DNA from 3 places in the Brevibacillus borstelensis genome. Region 2 is predicted to be linked to each of the others. Evidence: riboswitches for the same ligand, from Rfam matches in the RefSeq annotation. Region 2 holds a riboswitch; each other region holds the start of a gene.
The links. A riboswitch is a leader RNA that binds a small molecule or an ion and turns the genes downstream of it on or off. The one in region 2 is predicted to bind S-adenosylmethionine.
Positions count from the first base shown of each region.

Region 1: it holds a riboswitch for S-adenosylmethionine, as region 2 does, so the genes downstream of both, metK (methionine adenosyltransferase) here and V5G20_RS25825 (sugar ABC transporter substrate-binding protein) in region 2, are expected to answer to the same signal.
Region 3: it holds a riboswitch for S-adenosylmethionine, as region 2 does, so the genes downstream of both, V5G20_RS08660 (pyridoxal phosphate-dependent aminotransferase) here and V5G20_RS25825 (sugar ABC transporter substrate-binding protein) in region 2, are expected to answer to the same signal.

Region 1 is NZ_CP144922.1:767,684-775,058, reverse strand. Features, by position in the region: gene V5G20_RS03575 (polysaccharide deacetylase family protein) at 1-36, opposite strand, end outside; gene metK (methionine adenosyltransferase) at 222-1,427, opposite strand; SAM riboswitch class I at 1,566-1,666, opposite strand; gene V5G20_RS03565 (hypothetical protein) at 1,720-2,193, opposite strand; gene V5G20_RS03560 (S8 family peptidase) at 2,219-4,765, opposite strand; gene V5G20_RS03555 (SLAP domain-containing protein) at 4,975-5,964, opposite strand; gene V5G20_RS03550 (SLAP domain-containing protein) at 6,014-6,982, opposite strand; gene V5G20_RS03545 (accessory Sec system S-layer assembly protein) at 7,068-7,375, opposite strand, start outside.
Region 2 is NZ_CP144922.1:5,381,048-5,388,422, reverse strand. Features, by position in the region: gene V5G20_RS25840 (WG repeat-containing protein) at 1-872, shown strand, start outside; gene V5G20_RS25835 (S-layer homology domain-containing protein) at 979-2,091, shown strand; gene V5G20_RS25830 (phosphotransferase family protein) at 2,335-3,273, shown strand; SAM riboswitch class I at 3,339-3,460, shown strand; gene V5G20_RS25825 (sugar ABC transporter substrate-binding protein) at 3,590-4,615, shown strand; gene V5G20_RS25820 (sugar ABC transporter ATP-binding protein) at 4,692-6,176, shown strand; gene V5G20_RS25815 (ABC transporter permease) at 6,178-7,173, shown strand.
Region 3 is NZ_CP144922.1:1,900,219-1,907,593, forward strand. Features, by position in the region: gene V5G20_RS08630 (response regulator transcription factor) at 1-466, shown strand, start outside; gene V5G20_RS08635 (sensor histidine kinase) at 463-1,536, shown strand; gene V5G20_RS08640 (ThiF family adenylyltransferase) at 1,572-2,597, opposite strand; gene moaD (molybdopterin converting factor subunit 1) at 2,604-3,311, opposite strand; gene moaC (cyclic pyranopterin monophosphate synthase MoaC) at 3,514-3,996, shown strand; gene V5G20_RS08655 (MFS transporter) at 4,004-5,344, shown strand; SAM riboswitch class I at 5,638-5,750, shown strand; gene V5G20_RS08660 (pyridoxal phosphate-dependent aminotransferase) at 5,856-7,031, shown strand; gene V5G20_RS08665 (hypothetical protein) at 7,366-7,375, opposite strand, start outside.

The DNA.
Region 1 (7,375 bases), 960 kb from region 2:
GAAAAATACGAGAAAGAAGGGCCACCTCTTCGGCACAAAAAACTCCCTCCTTTATGCCTATATAGGAATTTCGACATATACGAACGGATTCCTTTATGAACTGAATTCCAGCAGTTTGCCGCAAGTCTTAAGGCCTAGTCTTCTTAAAAATATAGAGGAAATCCGTTTTCAATGACAGAAAAAGAGCCTAGTGTGTATCACTAGGCTCTCGCGCTTGGTCTTTACTTGGACAGCCCTGCTGCATCCTGCTTGAGCGCTTCTGCCTTATCTGTGCGCTCCCACGGCACATTCAGATCGTTGCGGCCAAAATGGCCGTATGCCGCTGTCTGCTTGTAGATAGGACGACGCAGGTCAAGCTGCTTGATGATACCTGCAGGACGAAGATCAAAATGCTTGCGGATTAGTGTTACCAATTGGTCCTCGGCAATCTTGCCGGTCCCAAATGTATCTACGCTGATGGACACTGGCTGTGCGACACCAATTGCATAGGCCACTTGTACTTCGCATTTTTCAGCCAAGCCGGCAGCGACGATGTTCTTCGCTACATAGCGGGCTGCATATGCGCCGGAGCGGTCCACTTTTGTCGGGTCTTTTCCGGAGAAAGCACCACCGCCGTGACGAGCGTATCCGCCATAGGTGTCGACGATAATTTTGCGGCCTGTCAAACCGGCATCCCCTTGTGGTCCGCCAATAACAAAACGGCCAGTCGGGTTGATGAAGTATTTGGTCTCGGCATCCAGAAGCTCTGTTGGCACGACAGGCTTGATCACGTGCTCCATCAGGTCGTTCTTGATTTGTTCCAGAGTGGTTTCCGGAGCGTGCTGGGTAGAAATAACAATCGTATCAATACGAACCGGCTTATCGCCGTCGTATTCTACAGTCACCTGTGTTTTACCGTCTGGGCGCAGGTAGCTCAAAGTGCCGTTTTTACGCACTTCGGTCAGACGGCGAGCCAGCTGGTGAGCCATGCTGATCGGCAAAGGCATCAGTTCAGGAGTCTCGTTGCAGGCGAAACCAAACATCAGACCTTGGTCGCCGGCACCAATCGCTTCAATCTCAGCATCAGTCATTTTCCCTTCGCGGGCTTCCAGCGCCTGGTCTACACCGAGGGCGATATCGGCAGACTGCTCGCCGATAGCGGTCAGAACGCCGCAAGTGTCGGCATCGAAACCAAACTTAGCGCGATCATATCCGATTTCACGGATGGTGTCACGGACGAGCTTTTGAATATCCACGTACGTGTTCGTGGTGATTTCCCCTGCCACGAGTACCAGACCAGTGGTAACGGAAGTTTCGCATGCTACGCGAGCATTTGGATCCTTGGACAAAATGGCGTCCAGGATAGAGTCGGAAATTTGGTCACAAATCTTATCCGGATGACCTTCGGTGACGGATTCAGAAGTAAACAGACGACGACCTTTTTGCAAAGACATGTGTACTACCTCCTTTGACCTCATACAAATAGTGTGGTAGCCGAAACAGGTTCTTATTAGACGAAGGCACAAGCAAAAAAAAACCTTTTCCTGTTTTAGAGGAAAAGGTGCTTGGTGTTTGCGTTCCCTACCCTCTTATCGGCCAGAACAGGTATCCGTTCTGCTGGTTAGCACCGCTCGAGTCGGTTGCCGGGCTTCATGGGGCCAGTCCCTCCGCCTGCTCTGGATAAGAGTATCCATTACGGATAATAGAATAATCGTTTTTATAGCCGGTGTCAATAAGCGCTTAGCGCAATTCGTATTTACCGCGAACCATAATGTGCGCGACACCATTGTAGTTTGCATTCAAGCGCAATCCGCGATTGTCCGAACGGGCGATCAAGAGCAGATGATTGGCAGCGACCTGAGCTCCCGCTCGGAGGTCCTTGCCCTCGGTAATATCTGTCAAGCCATCGCCTTTATCGCCGGCTACTGCTTGTACTTTTCCCGTACGGACGATAAATTCCGTACCCTCAAAACCGTACAGCGTCTGCCCCGGGTGCAGCTCAACCACTGTCAACCCCGTCGAGACGGATGCACCGCCTGTGCCTGCGCCTCCGCCAAGAGCTTTTTGAATTTGCTGATCCACATAGCTTTTGGTGACGACCGGATCATCCGCTGAGCCCGGGACACCGGAAACGCCGTCTGCCATCGCCTGCGAAGCAAAGACCCCCATCCCGACAATTGCTATGGCGAGGATTCCCTTGGTTGCTTTTTTCATTTATGTTCTCTCCTTTTCCATAGAGTTACAAACTGTAAGCCTTCGCCAGCAGGACGACCACCTCTGCACGTGTAGCTCTTCCCTGCGGCTTGAACGTCCGTCCGTAACCGCTTATCCACTTTTTCGCCGTCAGCGCCTCAATGGCGGGAGACGCCCAGTGACTTGTCGGCACGTCGGTAAACGATGACCTGCTGCGATTATAGAGCACGAGATTATTTGCTCTGGCTACCATCAGTGCCATTTCTGCCCGTGTGATCGATTGATCCGGCAGCATGGTGCTGTTTGGATAGCCGCTGATGATGCCGAGCTGGTGGGCAGTCAGCAGATTGCCATAGGCCCAGTGATTTTTAGAAAGATCCTTGAACGGATTTCTGCCTGTATACGTAACGATATTCATCCCTTTGGCCCGCATGGACTGGATCAGCATCGTCGCAAACTGGCCTCGAGTCACCGACTGGTCAGGCTTGAAGGTCGAATCATCAAAGCCTTTGACGACTCCCTTCGTGCTGAGTCTGGCGATCTCGTTGCGGGCCCAGTGCGTGGAAATATCACGATAACCCGCGATCAAAGGCTGCTTGGTCAAAGTCAGCCGGTACGAATCGTATTTAAACGGCAATGTGGTTGTCAGACGGATATAATACTTGCCCGGCTTCAGCTTCATGCCAAGCACCTCTTTGCCCAGATCGGACAGCTGCGCTACGTCGTTTGTGGCAAAGAGCGAGTAGTTCAATGTATCCGAACCGTACAGCTCCAGCCGCATCCCTGTCGATACGGGAACGAACGGAGCGCGTATGCTGACGTAGGATTCGGAATCGACCGTAAATTGGAACCAGTCCTGATCGGTATGAGTAGGCAAGGTTCCTGTCATCAGCGTTCCGTTGGCCAAAGGTGACGCCTGGCGATATGTATCGTTGGGCTCATTGGTATCCTTCCGAATCGGCGTATAGGACACGTCCAGCTTGTACTCGCCGTTCACCTGATTTCGCCAGTACTCGGTCAGCCTGATGTAGTATTTGCCCGGCGATACTTCCTTTTGGGCGCGCTCGGTCGGGTCATTCCGGTCGCCTTTGTCAAATTCTTCAAAGGCTTGTCCCTCTTTGCCGATCTTCATGTTCAGATCGATCCGCTTGGTATCGGCAGTGACTGTTACGTTTAGCCGGCCGTATTCGCGGACATAGTAAGAAAACCAGTCCTCGTCGCCCTCTTCATGGAAGTTCCCGATTACGGAAATTTGGTTGCCTACCAGCGGGCGGGCCGTATCCATTGTATTGTTGCGCTCATACTTGTCCGGATTGATCGTAAACCGGCTGGTCAACAGATAGGTAAAGCCCTTCACACCGAAGCTTCGCTCCATCCTGATGTACATTCTACCAGCTTTCACCGGTACAGTCAGCGTGTCTCCGTTCCCTATGTAATAGGTAGAAGCTTCGCGATTTTCAGGGAAGAAAGTAGCAGCCAGCGCGGTTGTATTCGTTGAAGTGACAGTTGCGACCAGTGTCACTTTTCCGTCATAGGGAATATCCATGAAATACCAGTCCATTTTGTCGGACTCGGACAAACTCGCCCTCAGCTGTGATTCAATCGGAAAAGCCTTGGCCTGACTCCGAGTATTATTTGGTTCATGAAAATCCATAGACAGCTTTTCGGTAATGGCTCGATTGACATCGACCAGTCCATATCCTGTTTGCCGGTCCCACCCTTTCTCACCGAGATCCTCAGCCGTCTGGTACAAGAGCTGGCGTACATCCAGCGGCGTCATATTCGGATTGCGCTCCAGCACCAATGCCGCAGCGCCCGCTACCTGAGGAGCTGCGGCTGACGTGCCGCTAAATGCTCCGTATTTCCCCTTGGGCTTGGTCGTGTAGATATTAAAACCCGGAGCGACGAGATTCAACTCCGGCCCTGTGTTTGAATCATAGAGCGGCTTCAGGTTTCCTTTTACAGCTCCAACTGCAATTACGGTTGGATAAGCAGCCGGATAGGCAACCCGGTTCGCTTCGTTTCCGCTGGCGGCCACTACAACTACTCCACTAGCTTCTGCTCGCTGGATGGCGGCCGTCAACGACTTTGAATAGGAGAGACTACTCACGGACATCAGAATGATTTTGGCTCCTCGATCAATCGCGACGTTAATTCCTTTTGCAAGCAGCTCTACATCTGTCTCGCCGTACTTGTTCAAGACCTTGATAGGCAAAACCCTTGCATGCCTTAAAACCCCCGAGACTCCGATGCCGTTATTCCCTCTGGCCGCCAATATGCCAGTAACAGCGGTACCATGTCCGTTTTGGCTGTCATCCTGGGCAGATTTCCCCGGCTCAACCAGGTTGATTCCCGGAAGGATGTTTCCTTTCAAATCGGGATGGTTATGGTCTACTCCCGTATCAAGGACGGCAATAGTAACTGTGCTCCCAGTAACTTTTCTCCAGGCCTGATCAGCTTTGATTTGCCTCAAATGAGTCTGATTGTTGATATATTCGTCATTGGTAATGGCAGCCTTCGCCCTCTGGCTTCCCCCAAATGCAGCCATTAACCCTACTGAGACAGCGACAACTGTTAAAATAAATTTCCTCATGTAACTACAGTCCTTCCTCCCTTTTCTCAACCGAAAAAGGAATACAGGTGTTTGAGCTTGTTTTTACAAAAAAGCCCGCTCCCTTGTAGCCTATTCTATTCATTTAGCATAGCGGAACGATAGTGTGAAACGCAACCCTATTCAGGGAATCACTGGAAATCGGATGCGATAGAAAAACCCCTTTTCGCGATGCGAAAAGGGGAGGGTTCTTACTGCAGAAATCCGTTTGACTTGGTTGACTTGGTTGCATCATACACTTTGGATTCCTTCTGCTTCTCGTAAGCTTTCGGAATAAAGACCGTGCACTCTTCCACGGAAAAATCTTGTTTCTTGATCGACGAAGCCGGGATCTGGAACGCAATTACGCGGAAAGCCTTTGGATCTACCTTCATGTTTTCCAATGTGTAGCTGACACGGGCGATATCTTCGCCGTTTGCATCATGAACAACAATCGGAACTTCGGTAAAGTCCAGGCGTTTGTCCAAGCCGTTTCGAAACAGTACAACTACTTTAAGACCGCCGTTTTCCCCTTTTTTCAGTCCCAATGCCTTCAGGTCTACCTTGCCCTCTTCGACTGGATTGGCAGCAAGCTGCTGACGGTAGTATTCCATTTCATCCATTTCCAATTCTCCTCCTGCTACTACAGATTCACCCGATTGTTTCCCCGGTCTTTGATAGCCCAGCGTAAGCGGGACCTCCTCCTCCGGCAGATCGGAAAATTCATCCCAGCGGAACAAAAACTCGCACGGGCGGCTGGACTCATCGCCAATCGGTCCAAAAGTCATCATGTCAAAGCCCTTGCTGGCTACAACCTTTCCCTCGGGTGTCTTCAGGTCCAGCCGCAGTCGGTCCAGCAAAATGCTTTGCTCCGTCGCGTTGCGAATATAAGTGAGTACGAGATAACCATCCCTTGTCACCTGTGTGTAGAAAGGAAAAATCCCGACCTCATCCCGAATAATTGGCGGGAGCTGATCATGCACAAAACGGAGCAGCTCCGCTTCTTCTTCATCGAGGTTATCCCAAGGACCATTAAGGCTGAGAAACAGCTCCTTCGATGGTATACGGTTAGAAGATTGCTCAGGATCATCAAGACCAGACACGCCGAGATAAATCTCCTTGTGCAGATTCTCCTGGATTTCTTCTCTCACCGCCTCCAGGCTCTCCTTGGAGCCAAACCAGTTTTCCAATAACCAACTCATGCAGTATCCTCCTCATACGACAGCTTCAATGATTGCCATTGCCCTTGCTTTACGTAACCTCCAGCGTCCACTGCTGAAGATTTGCATCTGGCTTTTTCACCATATCTGCCGGGAAAACAAGTACCCATGGACGACTCGTTCTAGGACGAACTTGCATTCTGCTGGCGTCAATTGCGCCAGAGGCTACTACTTCGCCCTCCGAATCAGTAATCTTGATTCGCAAGATGTTCGGGCGAAAATCTTCCTCGAGCCCGTTGCGAACAAGTATTCCGGCGACCAATCGTCCATCCTTTGCCTTTGTAATATCAAACCCGATAATTTCTACTGTACCCGGCTCTATAGGGGAGATGTCAAATGTAAGTTTCTCCAAGAGCTTTTTCTGGCGGTCCGTCATTCTAGCTTCCATTTCCGGATCCAATTCAAGCTCTTGCGGCCATACATACGGGTTTTTGTTGGCCTTCATCATGATTTTCCAGTTCTTGAATGTAAAATCTTCATGCAAATAGGATTCTGGCGGAAAATGAACTTCCCAAGGTCGGCTCGTGAACGGAGGAATGGTTCCCACTTCGCTCAGATCAATACGTTGCCGGGCAAATGGGTTGCCATCAAAGTAGATGGCCAATTGAATCTGTTTAAAAGTCACAGGCAGATGTGTGCCATTGCGAATAAAGAAAGCAACAGTTACACCGCCAGTCGGCTGCGGCATCAAGCTAAACCCGGTAACGCCGACAGAGCCAAATGCTATCTCAGGCAGCTCCGCCTGCAAGAAACGGAGTGTATACTTTTTTTCGTTATCCAGCAGTTCTTCCCACGCCGGATGCAAAGAAAGCTCTGTTCTTACCTTACTCTCAAGCACCTGCTGAGTATCCTGCTGTTCCGATTGCTCCTTGACTACTTCCTGATCATCAAAATCATCGAGGTCAAGCGCAGATTCTTCCCGGAGTTCTTTTTTCAAGTCTTCCTGGGGAGCCTCTTGTCCTGACTTTTTGTCCTTAAAGTTTTTAAAAAAGGATAACATGTACATCCTCCTCACCTGTCCGAAGCACGAACGATGACTATTTTCTATGATAAAGGTTTTGGCCGATCGGGGTCAAATCGGGAATTTACTCCACCTGCGCTCCCTGCGGGATACTTACCCTCCAGCGGGACAGATCCGGGTCTTCTATCAGTATGCTCTCTTTTGGGAAGATGAACATCCACGGTTTGCTTGTGTTTGAACGTACAGTAAGTCCACCGAGTTCAAACATGCCGACGGCAACCGTCTGTCCGCTGGCATCGTAGAGGGCCAAAGGAAGCTTTTCGAAAGAGAGCGACTGCGTGGAACCATTGCGGATCAGCAACATCGCATGCAAGGCTCCTTCTTCAGAACGGCGAACCTGCACACTCTGAATATTGACCTCACCTTCTTTCA
Region 2 (7,375 bases):
TCATCGGAGGAGCGATCGTGGCAGTCACGCTGATTATTAACGGCGTCGCCCTGTCCCAGATGAGCGGCGGAAAAGGCGATTCGGCAAGTGCCCAGCCAGAACCCGCTCCGGCCAGCCAGACCTCCGAGAGCAAAGAACTGCCAGCAGAGGAGACGGAGGAGCCCAATGGGTCCAGCCCCGCAAGTGACGGAGATAGAAAAGATATGCGCTCGTCCCTGTTTGGATTTGCCAAGGAAAAGGCAGTTGCAGCCATAGAGACAGCGTCGAGTCTCAGCGGGCAGGGGAAAGAGCTGGTTCCATCTGTTCCCCCAATGCCGCAGCCAGAGCTGCCAGCGGAACAGGCGGTACAACCGCCAGCAGAAGCGGCAGCGACGCCCAGCCCGGCGGCGACAGCGGAGACTGCCGCAAAAGCCGCTCCTCCGACAGTCGCAAAAAAAGAAGCCGCCCCCAGACCGAAGAAAGAAAGCCCAAAAAAGCAAAGCAAGCCGACTCCTAGCGTACAGCCGCAACCACAACCAGCAAAGCCCAGTCAGGTTGCAGCAAAGCCCGCCCAGCCAAAGCCGCAGCCAAAAGCCGCACCAGCCCCTGTGCTTGTGCCGGTCCAGCAGAACGGGAAATGGGGCTATGTCAAACAGATCAATCCGTTTGACAAGGAGCTGGCGATTGCGTATCAATTCGACCATGCGACAAGCTTTTCCGAAGGGCTCGCTGTCGTGAAAAAGGGAGGGAAGTTCGGGTACATCAACGCCGAGGGAAGCCTCGTCATCGATTGCCAGTACGAGTACGCCACGCCTTTTAAAAATGGCGTCGCCACAGTCAAACAGAACGGGAAGCTGATCCAGATCGATAAAACAGGAGCAGTCCACAAGTAAACGGAAATCCGATAATCGCATGGTATTCCCGTCCGTCAGCATCAGCACGATCACTTACCTAGGGAAAATGTTGCCCGAAGCATTATTTGGAAAGGAGTACTGAGAAATGTACAAACGTTATCTTGCCTGGATCGTTATGTTCGGTCTGTTCGTCCAAAGCTTTTTTGTCCCCGGCGCTTCTGCGGCTCCCGCATACTATGAGGATATTCAGGGGCATTGGGCCCAAAAGGAAATCGAGGAACTGAGCGCACTGAATGTTTACCGCCTCAAGTACGGGTATTTTCATCCGGACAATCCGGTTACCAGGGGCGAAGCGCTGGCTTTGCTGAACCGGGTGCTGGAAGGCATCTATGGTCCCTTGGAAACAGCCAAGCCAAATACGCATGTGGATCAACGGTTCTCTTATAAACAGGAAACGGAACAACTCCTTGCCAATATGCGCGCCATGCTAGACATACAAACCGGATTTGTCAATTCCTTCGATCCGGGAGAAAGCATGCTGTACTACCTGCACTTATCCGAACGTGGAGGTATGAAGCAGCCACAGAAGAACAACATCGACTGGTGGCTGTCCTCCGATTATTTGCAAAAGCCGTTGACCAGAGAAGAAGCGAGCATGATCCTGTTCCATGTCCTGGCTCCTTACAAAATGCGGGCGACAACCCTCAAGCTGGATGAAGTGAAGCCTTACTATACGGGCTACTATCTGTGGAAGCACGATCCCAAATACGAGGATACGGCATCGCCCTATGCGGCAGCGATTTCCGAATTCTATCTCTTTAACGCAGACAAAAATTTTGACCCGAAAAAACAAATGACACGAGCGCAGTTTGCCATCGTCCTGAAACGCTTGCATGATCTTTGGAAACGCGATACGCCTCAGCAGTTCAAGGAAACGCAGCTTCGCCAGAAAAACATCGTCAACCTCTTCCTCACCGCCGCCAATCAGGCGTATGTCCAGAAGGACCCGTCGCGGATCGGGCAGTTTTTCAGCAAGGACGCCCAAGAGTCACTGGAAGAGATCGCTCCGCTCCCTCTGCATGATTACAGCGGCAGCCTGGTGGTCAGGAAAGATGACAGCAATCCGAAGCGATTGTGGGTGACAGGAAGCTATCAGCATACGCTGACAGGAAATTATCAGGTGGAATACTCTTTGGAACAGGAAGAATCAAGCCCGTATGGCTGGAAGATCGTAAGAGTAAATTACCAGCAGAAGTAGTTGGGAATTTGTGGGGGGGATTGGGTCAGGCGCTGGCTTTAGCAGTTGCAGTCCAGGTGAAAAATGCAATGGCTGCACATCCAACTAAAGCGATAAACAGCGATTGACCCGTAAAGCGAGCAAAAGAAGCGGACGGCCCATTCGAGAGCTGTCCGCTTTTCATTTTTCATCTTCTGCGGGAAACCGGGATGATTTGATCACGGGGATAGCGAATATTCCGGAAAAGGCAAAGGAGAGGTGCAAATGACAGAATCAACGGAAAGGGACTGCTTTCAAAGATTGGTTCAAAGGCTTGAACCCCAAAGCAAGCTGGTTCGCTCCTGGGAGTTGAAAGGCGGTGTCTCAGCGCAGGTGACGGCGCTTGAAATCGAGCAGCTTGACGGCAAAAGGAGAAAAGTGGTTGTGCGCCGGCACGGTGCGGCAGACATTGCACAGAATCCCCATGTGGCGGCAGATGAATTCAAGCTGATGGAACTCCTGAAGTCTGTGGGGGTGGCCGCGCCAGTGCCATTTTTCCTGGATCAATCAGGCGAGATTTTTTCCACGCCGTACGTCGTGATTGAATACATCGAGGGAAAGACTGAGTTCACTCCTGCCGATGTGACCGACCACGTTTTCCAGCTAGCTGCGCAGCTTTCCAGGATTCACAGTGTGGACGTCTCGAAGCTGGATTTGTCCTTTTTGCCCAAACTGGAGAAGGCATGTACCGAGAAAATCGAAAAACGGCCGGCAATCACAGATGAATCGCTGGGTGAGGGACGCATTCGGGATGTGCTGGAGGCAGTCTGGCCATTGCCTTCGCGGAATCCATCCGTACTGCTGCATGGAGATTTTTGGCCAGGAAATGTAATGTGGAGGGACGGACAGCTTGCTGCAGTGATCGACTGGGAGGACGCGCAGCTCGGAGATCCGCTCGCGGATGTTGCCAACGCCAGACTGGAGATTCTGTGGGCATTCGGCATCGAGGCGATGCTTCGTTTTACCGGTCGCTATCAATCCTTGACGAAGTTCGATTTTACAGACCTGTCTTACTGGGATCTGTTCGCAGCTTTGCGCCCGGCTTCCAAAATATCCGACTGGGGACTCGATGCGTCTACGGAACAAAAGATGCGGGAGGAGCACAGTTGGTTTGTCGCCCAGGCATTTGAAAAGATAGGGACAGGGAAGGGGAAAAAATCCTAGTTGACAGGTTTGAAAGCAGCCATTATATTCTGTATATACAAAAGGTTTTGATATGAGAATATGAACTCTTATCCAGAGAAGGCTGAGGGACTGGCCCAATGAAGCCCGGCAACCTAGCGCAAAGGAACACGTTTCTTTTGAGCCAAGGTGCTAACTCCTACAGGTAGCGATACCTGACAGATGAGAGGCGAAAATCCGCTGATTTAAGCCTCTTTCATCTGGAAAGAGGCTTTTTTGATGGAGCAAATGGATGTCGATTCCGGTTCAAAACCGCAGAACAGCGTACCGTGTTACTTTAAAAAGGGGGTTTTCCGATATGAAAAAGAAGTTTAGTTTGATTGGATCGCTTATCCTTTCTGCGTCTCTTTTGCTGACAGCTTGCGGCGGGGGCAACAGCGCGTCTTCCGGAAACGGCGGAGCGGGTGGCGGCTCCGGCGAGAAAGCAAAACGGATCGCGCTCGTGATGCGGCAAAACGTAGGCACATTCTCGGCTCAGTACATTGCCGGCGTCAAAGCCGAAGTAGAAAAGAACGGCGGAGAGCTGACTGTTTTCAACGCAGATACCGATCTGTCCAAAATGGCTTCCAACCTGGATGCGGCGGTCAACCAGCGTTTCGACGGCATTCTGATTGACCACGGCACTGCAGAAGCACTGCAGCAAGGAGCAGAAAAGGCTGTGAAGCAAAACATCCCGCTCGTGCTGTTTGATACAGACATCAAGCTTCCCGGGGTTCCGGTAGTAGAGCAGGATGACCAGAAGCTGGCTGAGCTTAGCCTGGAGAAGCTGGCTGAAGATACCGGCGGCAAAGGAAACATCGTGAAAATTTGGGTGGCTGGCTTTGCACCGATGGAAAAACGCCAGATCACGTACGAAGCCTTTTTGAAGAAATATCCGGATATCAAGGAGGTTGCCGCTTTCGGCAGCGCCACCAACAACACCGCGCTGGATACGCAATCGCAGATGGAAGCCATTCTGAAGAAGTATCCAAACAAAGGAGATATTACAGCGGTCTGGGCTTCCTGGGATGAGTTCGCCAAAGGAGCGACCCGCGCCATTCAGCAAGCCGGCCGTACCGAGATCAAAGTATACTCGATCGATTTGAGCGACGAAGACCTGCAGCTCATGCAGGATCCCTCTACCTCGTGGGTAGCGACTGCAGCGGTAGACCCGGGCAACATCGGACGGATTCAAGCCCAAACCGTCTTCAAAAAAATCAACGGCGAGCAGGTGCCGGACAGCGTCAAACTGAATCCTGTGCTGGTCAAGCGAGACGATTTGCCGACGGACAAGAAAATCACGATGGGAGATCTCTCCCAGTACGTGAAAGAATGGGGCAAGTAATCCTGCATAGATGGTGTAGCGTAATCCCGTTGATCATCCATCAACGGGATTCTTCCTTAATAAGGGGGGACAGAAAATGACGACTTTGCAGATGAACGGCATCATGAAGCAGTTCTCTGGCGTACCCGCGCTCCGTTCCGTCGATTTCGAAGTGAAAGCGGGAGAAGTTCACGCTCTGCTCGGAGCCAACGGAGCGGGGAAGAGCACGCTGATGAAGATTTTGACGGGAGCCTATGTGGCGGACGGAGGCTCCATTGTGATTGATGGCAGGGAGGCCGCGATCCAGTCGCCGCAGGATGCCAAAGCGCTCGGGATTCAATGCGTCTATCAGGAAGTGGATACGGCGCTGATCCCGTACCTCAGTGTAGCGGAAAACATATTGCTCGATCGCCAAATCCAAGCAAAGGGCTTGATCAGCTGGCGCCGCTTGTATGAAGAGGCGGAAGCGATTCTCGCAAGGTTTGGCTTTTCCATTCCTGTGAAAAAGCAGGTGGAAGCCTGTACGCTGTCCGAAAAGCAGCTGATCCTGATCGCCCGGGCGACGGTACAGCAGGCCCGATTCATTATTTTTGACGAACCGACAGCTCCGCTCAGCAACACGGAAACAGAGCGGCTGTTTCAGATCATCGAGCAGTGCAAGCAAGCGGGGTTGGGCATTATCTACATCTCCCACCGGCTGCCGGAAATTTTTCAAATCTGCGACCGGATCACCGTCATGCGCGATGGACAACGGATCTCTACCAAAGAGACGGCGGACACAACGATGGACGAGGTCATCGCCGCGATGCTGGGCAAGACATTCTCCGAGGAGTTCCCGAAGACCCAGGTGCCGATCGGCGAGACCATCCTGGAAGTGAAAAACGCCAGAGGAGGCAAGGTTCGCCGAGCGGACCTGCATGTGCGCGAGGGAGAAATCGTCGGTGTCGTCGGCCTGGTTGGAGCAGGGAAGACGGAGCTGGCACGTCTGCTGTTCGGCGCGGATGAGTGGGAGGATGGCAAGCTGATTGTAAACGGCAGGGCTTTGCGGCTTCGCACGCCGAAAGAGGCAGTCCAGGCGGGGATCGTCCTCGTGCCGGAGGAGCGCCGCAAGGAAGGGATATTCGTAGAGGAGTCGGTCGCCCGCAATCTGTCGGTGGCTACCCTGGCCAAATGGTCGCCAAGGGGCTTTGTGAAGCAAAGACTGGAGTCGGAGCAAGCCGAGAAGATCGTCCGAAAACTGGGGGTAAAGACAGCGGGCATTCGTCAGCCTGTCGGCCACTTGAGCGGGGGAAACCAGCAGAAGGTCGCTATCGGAAAATGGCTGGATACGGATGCGCGCATCTTTATGTTCGACGAGCCGACGAAGGGTGTGGACATCGGGGCGAAAAGCGACATTTACCGCCTGATCGGCTCGCTCGCCGCGGAGAAAAAAGGCATCCTGTATTTTTCCTGCGAGTTTCCCGAGGTGCTGGGGATTGCGGACCGGATCCTCGTCATGTTCGAGGGACAAATCGTAAAAGAGCTGAGCCGGGAAGAAGCGACCCAGGAGTCAATCATGTATTACGCAAGCGGGGGTGAATAAGATGGAAGCAAAAAAATACAGCTTGTTTGATTTTGTTTATAAATACGGAACAGTTGCCGTGATCGCCATCGTCATCCTGCTTTTTAGCCTGACCAATCCTTATTTCTTTACCTATGCCAACATCACGGATATTTTGCGCTCCATCTCCATCGTCACATTTGTGGCCGTCGGTGTTACGTTTTCCTTGATTGTCGGCGGATTCGACCTGTCTGTCGGTTCGACCGTCTCCTTGACTACCGTTGTCTCCGCATCGATGATGGTCTGGTACGAACAAGGAGCGGTCGCGACATTGACGGTTCCGATCGTTCTGGCCGTTCTGGTGGGCTTGATCAACGCGCTGTTGGTCGTGAAGATTCGGATTCCCGACCTGTTGGCGACCTTGGCGATGCTGTACATCGTAAACGGCGTCCATATGACCTATTCAAAGGGCTACTCGATCTACGCCAATATGCCGATGGAGGACGGGACGACTGCTCCGGGCAAATTTCAGGAATGGTTTCTCTGGCTGGGGCAAGGCGAGATTCTCTCCGTACCGGTGCCTGTGCTGCTTACCTTTTTGCTGGTGGCGGTCACGCATATTTATTTGACCTATACGAGACAAGGGCGCATGCTTTATATGACCGGAGGGAATGTGGAAGCGGCACGGCTCTCCGGAATACCCGTGAACCGGTACCGGACGCTTGCTTACGTGCTCTCTGCCCTGTTTGCCGGACTCGGAGGGATGCTCTTGGCTGCGCGAATCGGAACCGGTCAGGTGAGCAGCGGAGGCTCCATGCTGATGGATGCGGTGGCCGCGGCGTTTGTCGGTTTCTCTGTATTTGGCGCAGGCAAGCCCAATGTATTCGGCACCTTCGTCGGGGCCATCCTGATCGGTGTCCTGCTGAACGGCATGACGATGCTGAATCTTCCTTATTATGCGTATGACATCATTAAAGGAATTGTCCTGGCGCTGGCATTGGCAGTCACGTACTATCAATTGCGCAGAAAGCGGGCGTAGGAAGGATTGGAGTCAATCCTTTGCTGACTTGGAAGCCAAATGAAAGTCGCTACATACAGGGCGCAGCAGAAGAAGCCAGTTTTCAGGCTCACTTTAGGCTGTGCCCTGTAGCGGTTTTGCCGACCAACATCTCCAGAGTGTTACACATTCGTATGTGGCATGAAATTCCCTCTCTAATGGTTTCGCAGGCAATTTTTGCATA
Region 3 (7,375 bases), 2.1 Mb from region 2:
TTACGACATCCCGCTGCTCATGCTGACAGCCAAGGGAGAGACTGCGCAAAAAATCAAAGGCTTCGAGCTGGGAACGGACGACTACCTCGTCAAGCCGTTCGAACCGGCGGAGCTCGTTGTTCGCGTCAAGGCGCTGTTAAAGCGGTACCGGATCGCAGCCTCGCACACGGTACAGGCCGGTTCGCTGCAATTGAACCGGAAGACATTTGAAATCGGGATGGGCGGCCAAAAGCTGACGATTCCTCCCAAAGAGTTCGAGCTGCTGTTCAAGCTGGCCAGCTATCCGGGGCAGACCATCTCCCGCGAGCAGCTGATCGAGCAGATTTGGGGCTTTGACTTCGAGGGCAATGAGCGAACCGTCGATGTGCACATCAACCGCCTGCGGGAACGCTTTCCCGAGTCGGAGTGCGGCTTTCAGATTCGAACCGTTCGGGGGCTCGGGTACCGACTGGAGATCAGGCCATGAGAGTTCATCCGCACAGGAAGGTGATATGGCTCAGAGTCCTTGGCGTCATCGGCTTTGTCATCTACATCAATCTTTGCTGGTCTGCTGCGTATTGGATTACGCAAGGCCTGTACCCGAAAATCGGGATCGAGCCTTCCGAGTTTGTCAGGGGACTGGTCAACTCCTTTTTGGGCTTTCTCATCTTTTTTTGCTCTATGTTTCTTCTTTCACGGCTTGTCAGGCCGCGGCATGTGGAGCTTTTCCAACTGCTGATCGACGCATTGAAACGGATCGCCAAAGGGGATTTCAGCGTCAAGCTCGATATCAAAATGGAGCACCAGTGGGGGCAACTCGTCGAGAACATCAACCATATGGCGGAGCAGCTGAACGAAATGGAGCAGATGCGCCAGGAGTTCATCTCCAACGTCTCTCACGAAATCCAATCTCCGCTGACCTCGATCAGCGGCTTCGCCCGCGCCTTGCGAAGCGAGCATCTCACCCGCGAGGAACAGCTCCATTATCTGGATATTATTGAAACGGAAAGCAAGCGCCTGTCAAAGCTGAGCGACAATCTGCTGAAGCTCACATCGCTGGAAGCGAGGCAGCATCCGATGGAGCGGAAGCGCTACCGTCTCGACGACCAGCTTCGGAGCATCATCCTGGCATGTGAGCCGCAGTGGCTGGAGAAAGGCATCGAGCTGGACGCAGAGCTGGAAAAAGTGGAGCTCGTCGCGGACGAGGACATGATGAGCCAGGTTTGGACCAACCTGCTCGGCAACAGCATCAAATTTACTCCCCCGGGCGGTACGATCAGCGTCCGTGCCCAGAGAATAGGGGGAGAGGTGGTCGTGCAGATTTCCGATACCGGCATCGGCATTTCAAGGGAGGATCAGGAGCGGATATTCGAGCGGTTTTTCAAGGCGGACAGATCGCGGAATCGGGCCGTTGGGGGCAGCGGACTTGGCCTTTCCATCGTAAAAAAGATTGTCGATTTGCATCAGGGAAAGATTGCCGTACAGAGCCGGCCAGGCGAAGGAACAACCTTTATCATCACATTCGCGGAGGACAAGAAAGTCCCCTCTCTTCCTTAAAAAGAAGGGGACTTTTTGCAATGCTCGCCGTGCGCTCAAGCTCCGATATACCTGGCATGGAGAGTGCGGGCCAGACTGATGTCATCCGTTCCTTGCACGAGCACCCGCCCGTCTGGAAAGACGACCAGCGTGTGCGGGTCTACGTGGAAGCGCAGGAGAAACTTGTTGCGTTCCACCTGGCCCAGCGGGGAAAGCCGTTCAGCGACCACATCCAGATCAAGCGACATATTGCCGGCAGGGGAGATTTGCACCGTATCCCGGCCGCACAGGGAGACGGCTTGGCCCTCTTGCGAATCCGGCTGCAAAAAGGAGAACTGCCGCTGGCCGCATGTCGGACAGTCATCGCGACGCCCGTTCGCCACCTTGATCTGGTGGTGGCGATTGTTCCACAAGTCGAAATGCTCCAGATTGGGGTTTAGCGCATCGGTGTCCCCGACCAGGATTTTGAGCGCTTCTGTCGCCTGATAAGAGGCCACGATGTGAATGATCGGGCCAATTACCCCGGCCGTATCGCAGGTCGCCATTTCACCCGGATTGGGCGGCTCCGGAAAGAGACACCGCAGGCAAGGCGTCACGCCCGGGCGAATGGAGGCAAACGTGCCGGTCGCGCTGACCGCTCCGCCGTACACCCAGGGAATGCCGTGTTTGACACAGACGTCGTTTACGAGATAGCGCACCTGGAAGTTGTCGGTGGCATCCAGCACGAGATCGACATCGGCGAGCAGAGACTCCGCATTGTAGGCGGTCAGGTCAGCCACGACAGGCTCGATCGCGACTTCGGAATTGATCCGCGTCAGCTTGGCGTGGGCTGAGATGGCCTTGGGCAAATGCTGCCGGGCATCGTCCTCGTCGTAGAGCATTTGCCGCTGGAGGTTGCTCGGTTCCACAAAATCGCGGTCGATGAGCCGGACAAAACCGACGCCTGCGCGAACCATGTGATTGGCGGACACCGTACCCAGCGCTCCCATGCCGACAATCGCTACACGGCTTTGCGACAGCCGCTCTTGTCCCGCGCGGCCGATAGGAGGAAACAGGATTTGACGGGAATAACGCGTATTCACGGTAGGTTAGCTCCTTTCCACGTCATCCGGAAGCGCTGTCGGGTTCCAAGGTCCTTGCTGATGGCCCTTCCACTCGCTGCCGTCCTCCCAGATTTCCTTCTTCCAGATCGGTACGATCTGCTTCAACCGCTCGATCGCGTATTCGCCAGCCTCGAAAGCCGCTTTTCGATGCGGCGTCGCTACGGCAGCGACCACCGCGATCTCCTCGATGGCAAGCTCGCCGATCCGGTGATGCATCGCCAGCTTCGTACCCGGCCACCGCTCTTCAACCTCGGACGCGATCTGCTTCATTTTTTCCACTGCCATTGGCTCGTAGGCTTCATAGGCAAGCAATACGGTACGCTGGCCGTGCGTGAACTCCCGGACGGTTCCGACAAAAGCGAGGACAGCGCCGGCATGCGGATTGGACACGAGCTTGACCAGTTTGTCAGCGCTCAGCGGTTCGGTCGTGATGGCAAAACGAGGGTCCTGACCGCCGCTCACAGGTGGCAATATGGCGATTTCGTCTCCGGCCCGGATGGCCGTATCCGGCTTGGCATACTCTTGATTGACGGAGATAAAGCAGCTGCCGAGCAGGGAGGACAGCGCAGGGTATTGGCTGGATGCGGCTTGCAGCAGGTCCTGTACGGTTGCTCCCTCCGGCAGTGTCAGTTGTATCGTTCGCTCGCCGGCCAGCTCGGCCAAACCGGCAAATAAAAGGACAGATATTTGCATGTAGCACTCCTCGTTTCCCAAGGGTTATTTATAGGAAGGAAAAGCTTCTCTCTACTTGTGACGATAACATAATTGCGCCTAACTGCCAAATCAGAGAGCGACTTCTTGCAGATTCCCGATTGATTTTCTACAGTGCTGAATGTAAGGTTAGATTATCGAAAAAGAAGGGCATTCCCAGGCGGAAAGCAAATGGGAGGAAGAAATGAACGACGAATTAACGCATTTTAACGATCAACAACGGGCCAAAATGGTGGACGTCTCCGAAAAAGAGGTAACCAAGCGGGTAGCGGTGGCTGTCAGCAAAATCACGATGAAGCCGGAAACGCTGCTGCGCATTCGCGAGGGGCAGATTGCCAAGGGGGATGTATTGGCTGTCGCACAGGTAGCCGGAGTAATGGCTGCGAAAAAGACGTGGGAGATCATCCCGATGTGTCATCCGCTGCCGCTGACGGGCATTGACATCCGCTTTTCGTATGCGGACAAAGCGACATTGGATATCGAGGCAACCGTCAAAACGACCGGCAAGACCGGCGTGGAGATGGAGGCACTGACAGCCGCAAGCGCAGCCGCGCTCACCGTTTATGACATGTGCAAGGCCATGGACAAGGAAATGGTAATCGGGCCGACGTATCTCCAGAGCAAAACCGGCGGGAAAAGCGGAGATTTTTATCGGAGCGAGGCGTAAACATCAGATGAGTCGACTATGGAATTCCTATCCGCGCAGCATCCGGCTTCTGGCCGTTGCTGCCGTTATTCATTCTACGGGCATGGCCTGTATCTGGCCGCTGGTGACGATCTACATCCACGATTTTCTCGGGAAGCCGCTCACCGTAGCGGGTGTTCTTTTGATGCTGAATCAGGGAGCGTACCTGATCGGCAGTCTGACAGGCGGGGTTCTCTTTGACCGCTGGGGGAAAATGCGCACAGTATACGCCGCGACAGCGGGAGCGGTAGCCGTAGCTGTGGCACTGGGCTTCACAACCAGCTTTCATACGTATACGGTCTTGCTGCTTTTGAACGGATTTTTCTCCGGCATCATGTTTCCTGTGCTCAATGCCCTGATCGGCCTCTTGTGGCCTGACGGCGGCCGCAAGGGCTTGAATACGGTTTATGTGGCACTCAATATCGGGGTAGCGATCGGTTCCGCCTCGGCGGGAATGCTGGCGAGCATTTCCTTTGCCTGGACTTTCTTTGGAAATGCGGCGCTGCAGCTGGCAGTTCTGTTTCTCTTTATCTTTTTGAGCCGCACGGTCGATCTTGAGCGCGGTCAGGAAAAAGAAGGCCGGCTCGTGGCAGCGTCGGCGAAGCACACAGAGGAAGGTGAGGGGGCACAGCTGCCTGCCGCGGGATTGGCGGAGAAGGCCGGCGGATCAAAAGGGGCCGCGGCGGCAATGGCGACGGATGCCGCTCAAGCTGCCGGTCGCCCGATGGCATGGCTAGCGCTCGGTCTGTTGTCGGCAGGGTTGTTGGTCTGCTGGATTATTTACTCGCAGTGGACGACTGTGCTGTCGGCGTATATGCAGTCGCTGGGCATCACGCTCAGGGAGTACAGCCTGCTGTGGACGCTGAATGGTGCTTTGATCCTGTTCGGGCAGCCGTTTATCTCCTGGGTGATCAGGCACTTCGCCCGTACGCTGAAAGCGCAGTTGCTGTTAGGCGCCTACGTCTTTTCGCTCTCCATGCTGATCTTGTCCCAGACGACGGTGTACGCCGGTTTTTTCGTGGCCATGTTTGTCATTACACTGGGTGAAATGCTGGTGTGGCCTGCCGTCCCGACCATCGCTGCCGAGTTGTCTCCACCGGGACGTGAAGGGTTCATTCAAGGCCTCATCGGGGGCGTAGGCTCAGGAGGACGCATGGTCGGCCCGCTGATGGGCGCCGTGATCTTTGAAGCGCTCGGAGCAAATGGGATGGTCTACTTCATGGCTGCTTTGGCTTTGGTCGCTGTCGCTTGCTTTACCGTGTACACGTCCTTTGTAAAGCGTCCTGAGATGAAGGCAGCTCTGCCTGCTCCGGAGAAGCTCGGGTCATGACAAGCAATGCTTGGACGGATACTCGTAGCTGTCAGGCGAAGACCAGCAGGCTTTCAGCCGAGGCCGCTCAGGCTGTCAGTCGAGGCCCCTCAGCCTGTCAGTGAGGCTCCTCAGTTTGTCAGTTGAGGACCGCCAGGCTGACAGTTGAGGACTGCCAGGCTGTCTAACGAGGCCCTGCAGGCTGCCGGGCCAGCAACAGCAAAGCAGCCCGGGCCATGGTTCGGGATATTGTATTGACACTCCCAACCTGCTCAAGTAGTATAGTAGACATTCAAAGTAAATAGGTTGCTGTTAACTTATCCAGAGAGGTGGAGGGACTGGCCCGATGAAGCCCGGCAGCGGATCTTGCAGGATATTCTGCAGATGCTGTGCCAATTCCAGCAGGAGCGATCCTGACAGATAAGAACGTGGAGACGCACGATCCGCCCCTTTTTCTGTTCAGGAAAAGGGGCTTTTTGCATGCCTGCTTCGATGTCTGGATTATTTTTGCGAAAGAAAGGATAGAAAGCCAATGCGCATCCAACCATCTGCCATGGTGGACCGACTGCCGACGCAGTTTTTTGCCACGCTGGTAGCGAAAACAAACAAGGCCATCGCGGCCGGACATGACATTATCAATCTTGGACAGGGCAATCCCGATCTCCCGACACCGCAGCATATCGTGGAAGAGCTGAGCGAGCAGGCCAAGCGCCCTGTCCACCACAAATACCCGCCGTTCAGCGGCAGGCTGGAGCTGAAGCAGGCCGTCGCCCACTGGTACAAGGAAGAGTTCGGCGTGGAGCTGGACGCGGAGGAAGAGGTAGCCATCCTGTTTGGCAGCAAGACAGGTCTGGTTGAGATTTGTCAGGTGCTGCTGAACCCCGGGGACGTCGCTTTGGTGCCCGATCCAGGTTATCCGGATTACTGGTCCGGCGTGGCTGTAGCTGACGGCCGCATGGTCATGATGCCGCTCAAGGCTGAAAACGCGTTTCTTCCGGATTACGGCCAGTTGAAGCCGGAAGATTTGGAAAAAGCCAAGCTGATGTTCCTCAATTACCCGAACAATCCGACGGCGGTCAACGCTCCGGTGGAATTTTTTGAAGAGACCATCCGCTTTGCCCGCAAGCACGAGATCGTCGTCTGCCATGATTTCGCCTATGGTGCGATCAGCTTTGACGGCAAAAAGCCGGTCAGCTTCATGCAGGTGCCGGGGGCAAAAGAAGTAGGAGTGGAGTTTTACACCCTGTCGAAAACGTACAACATGGCCGGCTGGCGCGTCGGGGCTATGGTCGGAAACAAGGAGCTCGTACGGCTGGTCAATTTGATTGAGGACCATTACTTTGTCAGTCTCTTCGGCGCTGTGCAGATGGCGGCGGCAAAAGCGATGACCGGCTCGCAGCAATGCGTACATGATCTCGTCTCCGTCTACCAAAGCAGGCGGGATGTGCTGTTCGCCGAGCTCCACCGGATCGGTTGGCAGGCCAAGCCTTCAGAGGGCTCGTTTTTCAGCTGGCTGCCTGTTCCCGAAGGGTTTACATCGGTCGAGTTTTCCGATTTGCTGCTGGAAAAGGCTCATGTGGTGGTTGCGCCTGGCGTCGGTTTTGGACCGACGGGCGAGGGGTATGTGCGCGCGGCGCTTCTTTCCAGCGAAGAAAGGCTGGCGGAGGCAGTGCGAAGGATTGAGAAGCTGGGGCTGTTTGCTCGGTAAGCTTGTTGGCGGGCTTCGGGTTATCTTGCTCCTTGTCCAGGGGCCGCGGTGGGGAGAAGCCTGGAAACAGGCTTCTCCTGCGATTCGGGGTGGCACAACAGGCTGAATCAAGCAGGATACTCACGGATAAAGCAGGCTTGATTCGAAATGATACTCACGGATGCCAAAACATAATGACGGCAATCTTTTCAAGAAAGACAGCCTTATTTTTCGTGTATAGCGGAAGCCATACTTGCAACATAAAGCATGGCTTCCCAAGCAAAAGGCCCGGAGCTATGATCGCTCAGGGCCTTTATGATGGCTTGATGGAATCAGGTGATACCCCAGGCCAGCTTTATGGACTG